2 regions of the Mycobacterium noviomagense genome follow, and region 1 is predicted to be linked to the other one. Evidence: riboswitches for the same ligand, from Rfam matches in the RefSeq annotation. Region 1 holds a riboswitch; the other holds the start of a gene.
The links. A riboswitch is a leader RNA that binds a small molecule or an ion and turns the genes downstream of it on or off. The one in region 1 is predicted to bind magnesium.
Positions count from the first base shown of each region.

Region 2: another riboswitch for magnesium. It lies ahead of G6N15_RS19950 (hypothetical protein); the one in region 1 lies ahead of G6N15_RS21465 (stealth family protein).

Region 1 is NZ_AP022583.1:4,534,634-4,539,054, reverse strand. It holds gene G6N15_RS21485 (ubiquitin-like protein Pup) at 78-272, shown strand; gene prcB (proteasome subunit beta) at 269-1,165, shown strand; gene prcA (proteasome subunit alpha) at 1,162-1,908, shown strand; gene G6N15_RS21470 (NADAR family protein) at 2,006-2,476, shown strand; M-box (ykoK) riboswitch at 2,583-2,756, shown strand; gene G6N15_RS21465 (stealth family protein) at 2,836-4,335, shown strand; gene G6N15_RS21460 (phosphodiesterase) at 4,378-4,421, opposite strand, start outside.
Region 2 is NZ_AP022583.1:4,221,581-4,226,001, reverse strand. It holds gene G6N15_RS19955 (PE family protein) at 1-193, opposite strand, end outside; M-box (ykoK) riboswitch at 489-659, opposite strand; M-box (ykoK) riboswitch at 1,082-1,252, shown strand; gene G6N15_RS19950 (hypothetical protein) at 1,707-1,922, shown strand; gene G6N15_RS19945 (NRAMP family divalent metal transporter) at 2,427-4,229, shown strand; gene G6N15_RS19940 (NAD-binding protein) at 4,270-4,421, shown strand, end outside.

The DNA of each region.
Region 1 (4,421 bases):
AAGGTCGGCGTGGACCGGTAGGGTAGAGGAACCGGCGCCGGCGTGATGCGGCGCCGATGACGAAGCAGGAGGCAGCGATGGCTCAGGAGCAGACCAAGCGTGGCGGTGGCGGCGGCGATGACGACGACCTCACCGGCAGCAACGCCGCGGGCCAGGAGCGTCGCGAAAAGCTGACCGAGGAAACCGACGATCTGCTCGACGAGATCGACGACGTTCTCGAGGAGAACGCCGAGGACTTCGTGCGCGCGTACGTCCAAAAGGGCGGACAGTGACCTGGCCGTTCCGCGATCGCCTTGTCACGAATTCAGCACTTCCCGGAGTCCCCGCTAGCCCCGTAGATCTGTCCTCGTTCGCCGACTTCCTGCGCCGCCAGGCGCCGGAGCTATTGCCGGTCTCCGCCGGCGCCCCCGAGCCCGTCGGAACCGGTGCGCCCAGTCACCAGCTGCCGCATGGGACAACGATCGTCGCGCTCAAATACCCCGGTGGTGCGGTCATGGCCGGTGACCGCCGATCCACCCAGGGCAACATGATCGCCGGGCGCGACATCAAGAAGGTCTACATCACCGACGACTACACCGCGACGGGCATCGCCGGCACTGCCGCCATCGCGGTCGAGTTCGCCCGGCTCTACGCCGTCGAACTCGAACACTACGAAAAGTTGGAAGGCGTCCCGCTCACCTTCAACGGCAAAGTCAACCGCCTGGCGATCATGGTCCGCGGCAACCTCGGCGCGGCCATGCAGGGGTTGGTCGCGCTGCCGCTGCTCGCCGGCCTCGACATCGACGATCCTGATCCACAAAAGGCCGGCCGCATCGTGTCGTTCGACGCCGCTGGAGGCTGGAACATCGAAGAAGAGGGCTACCAGGCGGTGGGGTCGGGTTCGATCTTCGCCAAATCGTCGATGAAAAAGCTCTACTCGCAGGTCACCGACGCCGATTCGGCGCTGCGGGTGGCGGTGGAGGCGCTCTACGACGCCGCCGACGACGACTCCGCCACCGGCGGGCCGGATCTGGTTCGCGGCATCTTCCCCACGGCGGTCAACATCGGACCCGAGGGCGCCGTCGACGTGCCCGAGGAGCGCATCGCCGAGCTGGCCCGCGAGGTCATCGAAAGCCGGTCGCGCGCCGACACTTTCGGCCCGGACGCGCAAGCGGGTGAGAAGTGAGCTTCCCGTATTTCATTTCGCCCGAGCAGGCGATGCGCGAGCGCAGCGAGCTCGCCCGCAAGGGCATCGCCCGGGGCCGCAGCGTGGTGGCGCTGGCCTACGCGGGCGGTGTGTTGTTCGTCGCCGAAAACCCGTCGCGCTCGCTGCAGAAGATCAGCGAGCTCTACGACCGGGTCGGCTTCGCGGCCGCGGGTAAGTTCAACGAATTCGACAACCTGCGCCGCGGCGGCATCCAGTTCGCCGACACCCGCGGCTACGCCTACGACCGCCGCGACGTCACCGGCCGACAGCTGGCCAACGTGTACGCGCAGACCCTGGGCACCATCTTCACCGAGCAGGCCAAGCCGTATGAGGTCGAGCTGTGCGTGGCCGAGGTGGCGCACTACGGCGAATCCAAACCCCCTGAGCTGTACCGGATCACCTACGACGGGTCGATCAACGACGAGCCGCACTACGTCGTCATGGGTGGCACAACCGAGCCGATCGCCAACGCGCTCAAGGATTCCTACACCGAAAACGCCGACCTGGCCGACGCGGTGCGGATCGCCGTCGAGGCGCTGCGGGCGGGCAGCGGCAACGGCTCGGGCGACCAGCCGGCCTTGGGTGTGTCGACCCTGGAAGTCGCGATCCTCGACCAGAACCGGCCGCGACGGGCGTTTCGGCGGATCACCGGCGCGGCGCTGGAAGCGCTGCTGCCCAAACCCGAGGCTTCTGGCTCGGCTGACGGCAAGTCGTCGAAGTAGCCCGCCGATTGAACGTCGCGCACTTCGCGTGACGCGTATTCGGCGGGTCGCGTAGCTTGGCCCACAGGACAGGATTGCAAGCTGCGGAGGTCGCCCGATGAACGCGCTGCATATCCCGATAATCGACTCCTTCGCGGGGCAGTACCTGTTCTTGTCGAACTTCGCACCTGCGCCCACCCCGCATCGGGGCTGGCTGTATCCAACCAGCGAACATGCCTTCGCCGCGGCGAAGACGCGCGACCCTGCGGCGGTTGCGGCCATTCGTGACACCGATGATCCGGCACGCGCCAAGCAGATCGGGCGTGCCGCGCCGCTGGTCGAGGGCTGGGAAGCCGGCGGCAAATTCGCGGCGATGGAAGAGGTGGTCAGCGCCAAGTTCGATAACAACCCCGGCTTGGCTCGCCGGCTCCTGGACACCCACGGCGTACTGCTGGTGGAAGGAAACACCTGGCATGATCAGGTGTGGGGGTCCTGCCGGTGTGACGACCATTGCGACATCCCCGGCGGAAACGCGCTCGGTGTCATCCTGATGGCCGTGCGGTTACGGCTGGCGGCGCGGCATCGGTGACCGGTTCGGCCGCGACGCGGGACCCGAACAACACCAACGGCTTTGGCCGCAGCCCGGACAGTGTTGCCACAGTGTTGCCGAACGCTGAAATCGGTGCTACCTTGCGGGAGCACCTCGTTAGGCGAGGCTCCTGGACGAACATAGGCCACTGATCTGACGACGTCGAGAGACGCCCAAGATCAGGACAGATCTCCCCGGCTTAAGGGGTGGTCCCAAGTGGCTTTCCCGCCTCGGCGGGCATACGTCGGCCAGTGCCAAAGCTCAACGTGTGAGGGCAATGTCGCCGCTCGACCCGCATCTGCGGTGTCCCTCTGTGTGCATGTTGTGACCGGGATCGAGTACGGAAGGCGGGTGTTCCCATGACCAGCACGATCGACTTCCACGTCGTCGGTTCAGCCGATGGGCTGCGCCTGACTCCGTACGAGGCTATGCAGCAGGACTTGCTGTACATCCGCGGCGAGCTGGAGCGCGCCGGTATTCCGTTCCTACTCATCCGCGGCGCGGACGGACGCCCGGCACTCGTGGTCGATATCGCCCTGCGCGCCCGGGTGGCCGACGCTTTGATGGCGGCCTGCCTGGACGCGCCGCTGCGCGCCAAGGTTCTCGACGGCACTGGCCGCCGCTCTGTGTATCTCGGTGACGGGCTGCTCTCTGTGTCACCGGACCCGCGGTTGCTGCGGATATTCCGCCGGCGCGAATGCCCGCGCTCCGGCATGCGTTACGGCGCCTCGGCCGGCGTCGAACTGCAGTTCTGGGTGTTCGACGGCGAGCAGGCGGTCTGCCCCATCGAGAACTCGCTGACCCGCAAGACCTTGGCGCTCAGCGAGGTTGAATACACAGAAGTCGAACTGCACGGCCGGACATGGCCGACGATCGCCGGGATGTTCACCCCGCACGCCGGGGACATCACGTTCGACATCGACATGGTGTTCTCCTGGGTGGACGGCAACGACCCGGAGTTCCGGGCGCGCCGGGCGGCGGCGATGGCGAATCACGTTGTGGGGGAAGGTGATGACGCCGACGCGCGGATCCGCCACATCGACGAGCTGAAGTACGCCCTGCGGTCGGTGCACGCATTCGCGCCGTGGGTGCGCCGGATCTTCATCGCGACCGACTCGCCGGTACCGCAGTGGCTGGCTCCGCACCCGAAGATCACGATCGTGCGTGCCGAGGAGCACTTCACCGACCGTTCCGCGCTGCCCGTGTACAACAGCCACGCCGTGGAGACCCAGCTGCACCACATCCCTGGCCTGGCTGAGCATTTCCTGTACTCCAACGACGACATGTTCTTCGGGCGGACGCTGTCGCCGGCGATGTTCTTCTCCCCGGGCGGGGTCACCAAGTTCATCGAAGCGGGAACCCGAATCGGGTTGGGCGTCAACCACCCCGAGCGCAGCGGCTTCGAGAACGCCGCACGGGTCAACCGGCAACTGCTGTGGGAGAGGTTCGGCAAGATCATCACCCGTCACCTGGAGCACACCGCTGCTCCGTTGCGCAAGAGCGTCCTGTTCGAGCTCGAGCGCGAGTTCGCGGAGGACTTCGCCCGCACTCAGGCGAGCCGTTTCCGGTGCAGCACCGACATTTCGGTGACCAACTCGCTGTATCACTACTACGCGTTGATGACCGGGCGGGCGGTGCAGAACGAGGCGGCGAAGGTGCTCTACGTGGACACCACCTTGCGGTCTGGGCTGGCGAAACTGCCGAAACTGCTGAGGAAGCGCAAGTTCGACTTCTTCTGCCTCAATGACGGCAGCTTCCCCGAGGTGAGCGCCGAGGAGCGAGCGCGTGCGGTTGGCGAGTTCCTGGAAGGCTACTTCCCAGTGCCGGCACCGTGGGAGCGGGCCGTCGCCGACGAGTGAGACGACCCAGCGGGCGGGTGCGTTGGTCCCGTCCGCTGGGAATCACCTGCGGTGTGCCAATTGCGGTGGGATGCGCGGTATTCGGG
Region 2 (4,421 bases), 310 kb from region 1:
CGGCCTGGTACAGCTGCCCGTGTGCCGCGAATTGTGCTGCAGTCAGGGCGGATACCTCGTCGGCAGCAGCGGGCACCACGCCGGTCGTCGGCGCTGCTACCGCCGCGTTCTGGGCGGCCAATGCCGAGCCAAGTCCCTGTAATTGGCTCGCTGCCGCGGCCAACATATCCGGCTGTGTAGTGACAAAAGACATGACACTTCTCCTCAAGCAAGCAATAGGGAACCCCGGGAGGGGCATGTAGTCGTGTCAGAGCACGCCAAATCACGCATACGCACCAACGGGTGGGAATGCGCGTTAAGTGAAGCGGCGCAAGCCGATTCAGGCGACGGGATTGATGCCGGGGTCGGATCCGAACGAAACGGTCACCGAACTCGGATACGGACTATCACCGCGACTCATTCCGCTCTCACCTCCTCAGGGCCAAGGGCACATGGGAGTGCCACCATGTCGCACATCGGGGTGAGGCAGCCTGGTGATTCCGCCAGGAGCGGCACCCCTCTCGTCTGAGCTTTGGCACTGCAAGGCGTATCCGGAAGATCCGGAAGCCACTTGGGCTCAACCCTTAAGCCGGGAGGAGCTGTCCTGACCCTGGGCGTCTCTCGACGTTCGGGGTCAGTGGCCTGTGTCCCTGCAGACGCCTCACCTAGCGAGGTGCATGCATGGGCAATCGTGGCACCCGGAAGGCCGTCCGTCAACCCAACACCGTGACCTAGTGCGATATGTCACCAACGGCGCGCGCCGGTCTCGAGGTGCCGGCATTCGTGCGAGTCAGGCGCAGCTGACTGGCTGGCTTGCCGGCTTCGGGCATCGGCGTTCCGAGGCCCGCGTCATCGCGGGCGTGAACAAATCGGGGCTGATCGGCCTTCGTCAGGAACGTACGCAGCTAGGCAGTCTGGCCACTGCAGCACATCTGGGCCGCTCCAAAAGCGCGCCGGCGCAACCACACCCAAGATGTTGACAGAGTCTGATGTCGCGGCTGCGTGTTTTATTAACGCCTCGGCCGTGGCGCCATGGAGTTCGGCGGAGCGAATTTTGCCAAATGTTTGACGGGCACCAGGTGTGAGTGCCAGCATGTAGGGGCAAGCACCTCGCTAGGTGAGGCGTCTGCAGGGATACAGGCCACTGACCCCGAACGTCGAGAGACGCCCAGGGTCAGGACAGCTCCTCCCGGCTTAAGGGTTGAGCCCAAGTGGCTTCCGGATCTTCCGGATACGCCTTGCAGTGCCAAAGCTCAGACGAGAGGGGTGCCGCCCCTGGCCGAGTCGCCAGGTCGCCTCACCCCGTTGTGTAACGTGATGGCACCCGCGTGTGCCCCGGCCGTGAGGAGGTGAGGGCGAAGTGAGTCCGAGCGACAGTCCGTATTCGTATTCGAAGTCCGTTTCGTCCCGATCCGGTCACGGCATCTCTCCAGCCGCCTGAGCGTTAACGGACGCTGTTTCGCTGACGTCTGCGCGCTATCGGTGCGCAGAGCGATGAAGCGCGCCGGCATTCGCTCGCCCTCGGCGGAATTCTGCGTGCCAGCCGGTTGGGCTGCTGCCAGGAGAACATCATGGATTTTGTTGCGACACAGGCACATCCGAGTGGCCCGAGGGCAAAGCAAATGCCCGCTCCTAACCCCGAGCGCCAGATCCACCGAGCCTGCGGGGATGTCCGAGCGGCGCTTTGTGACGCACTCGAGGTCCTATCGGGGATAACAGATCCAAACGTGAGCTGCGCCGACATGTTCCGGGCCTTCAGCGATTTAGGGCATGTCCAGCATCATGTCGCGCTGGCCCTACATGCCACGAACCTGCTCGACCAGATGGTGGGCACGCCGGCTGAGCACCGTCTGCCGTGGTCGCACTATCGCGGCCGCATCGGCAAGAAGCTGCCCGAGGGCCGTCAGGACTTGCAGATAATTGCGACACAGCGTGTGTTCTAGCCGTGAGGAGGTGAGGGCGAAATGAATCAGAGCGATAGTCCATATCCGTATTCGAAGTCCGTTCCGTCCCAATCCGGCCGCGGCATTCCTTCTGCCGTCTGAGCGCAGCGGGCGTCTTTCGCCTGCGCCTGTACACCATTGGTGAACGGGCGGTTAATGAAGCGCACCCGAGACTGCTCGGGCACTGAGGTGGACTACGGCAAGCCGGCCGGGCGTCACTCCTAGGAGAAGATCATGACTCGTTTTGTTGCACAGCGGATTCCAAGGACCCACCGGTGGATCGGGTTACACGCCGCTCGGCAGATGGCGGGCCGGTTACGCGCTCGCTGCAATCTGGCTCCACAGCAGCGAGCCGCCCTATATGTCTCGACAATGCCGCCGGCAGTAATCACTGCCACCCCGGGCGGTCATCGGTCCCGTGCTGAAAGCGACCGCAAATGACACACCGGCCCAGCACACACTGCACACCTGCAACCACGATTCTGTTCGGAAAGTGAGAGGCCGATGACTGAGATCTCCACCCGGCCAGACGACATTGTCGGCGTTGGTAGCTCAGCGACCACCGACGGCGCCCCGGGCGATAATGGTAGCCATGTCGCAGCGGATGTGATCGCCAGCGAATCCGGGTCGGCGGTGATCGATTCGGCACATGTCGGCGACATCATTGGCGCGTTCGGCCGCATCGCACGCGACGCCACTGGCCCGGGCCGCAGCCGCTGGCAGCGGCTGCGAACGCTGATGGTCATCACCGGGCCGGGACTGATCGTGATGATCGGCGACAACGATGCCGGTGGCGTGGCGACCTACGCCCAGGTTGGGCAGAACTACGGGATGAGCCTGTTGTGGACGTTGCTGTTGATGATCCCAGTGCTCTACGTCAACCAGGAGATGGTGCTGCGGTTGGGCGCGGTCACCGGAGTTGGTCATGCGCGGCTGATTTTCGAACGGTTCGGCAAGTTTTGGGGCGCATTCAGCATCGGTGACTTGTTGATTCTCAACGCGTTGACGATCGTCACCGAATTCATCGGTGTCTCATTGGCACTCGGATTTCTGGGCTGCCCGAGAGCTATCGCGATTCCGGCTGCCGCGGTGTTGCTCTTCGGAGTGGTCGCAGGCGGTTCGTTCCGTCGTTGGGAGCAACTGATGTTCGTGCTCCTGGCAATAAACCTGGCGCTTGTCCCGGTGGTGCTGTTGGTGCATCCCACGCTAGGGGAAAGCGCCCGTGGGCTGGTGCCTTCCTTGCCGGGCGAACCCGACTCGATCGTATTGATGGTGATCATCGCGATCGTAGGCACCACAGTGGCGCCCTGGCAGCTGTTCTTTCAGCAGTCCAATGTCGTCGACAAACGCATCACGCCCCGCTGGATACCGTACGGGCGTGCCGATCTGGCTATCGGCATTGTCGGGGTCATCGGCGGGGGCATCGCGCTCATGGCAGCCACCGCGTTCGGGTTGGGCCGCACCAGCGACGCAGGGAACTTCACCGACGCCGGGGCGGTCGCTGCTCAGCTGTCCCACCACGTCGGCCACACCGTCGGCGTGCTGTTCGCGATCGTGTTACTGGACTGCTCGCTCATCGGCGCGAACGTGATCGGGCTGTCCACCACCTACGCGCTTGGTGACACGCTCGGCAAGCCGCATTCGTTGCATTGGAAGATGACCGAAGCGCCGCTGTTCTACAGTACTTACGCTGCGCTGCTTGGGATTTCGGCTGTGGTCGCATTCAGCCCCGATCATGTCCTGGGACTGATCACGCAGGGTGTGCAGGTTCTCGCCGGCATCCTGCTGCCGTCGGCAACGGTATTTCTGGTTCTCCTGTGCAACGACCGTCCGGTACTGGGGCCGTGGGTGAACAGTTTCCGGCAGAATGCCCTGGCTTGGATGATCGTGTGGTCGCTCGTCGTGCTGTCGTTGATGTTGACGGCGGTGACATTGTTTCCGAACCTGTCAACCGACACGCTCGAGGGTGCCCTGGTTGGCGGTGGCGCGATCGGCCTACTCGGCGCCGTGATCGTCTTCGCAATCGGTTGGTACGCCGACCGACACGACGCGGAGGACACCGTGCCGTTGGGTGCGCTCAATCCCGAACAGTTGGAAGAACTGGACAATTTCCCCACGTTGACCCGCGCCGACCGCAAAGCTTTTCGCAACAAGGTGCGTGCAACCTGGCGCATGCCCGCGTTCGCGACCCTCGAGCGGCCGGTGATGTCGCCAGTACGGCGGGCAGGGCTGCTGACGCTCCGCGTCTACTTGGTCCTCGCCGGTGTGCTGGTCGTGGTCAAAGTTGTCCAAGCCGGCGTTGGCTGACCGGTGTGCCTCCAGATCAGCGATGGGAGCCGCGGAGATCATGTACGGCCACATCATTGTCAGTGGTGAGGACGCACTGGCGACGACGATCATCGAGGAGTTGAAGAACGCCGGCGCGAGCGTCGTCAAGCTCGGTGACACCGACCTCGCCAATGCCGGGGTTGCCGAAGCGGTCGCCGTGGTGTGCGCGGG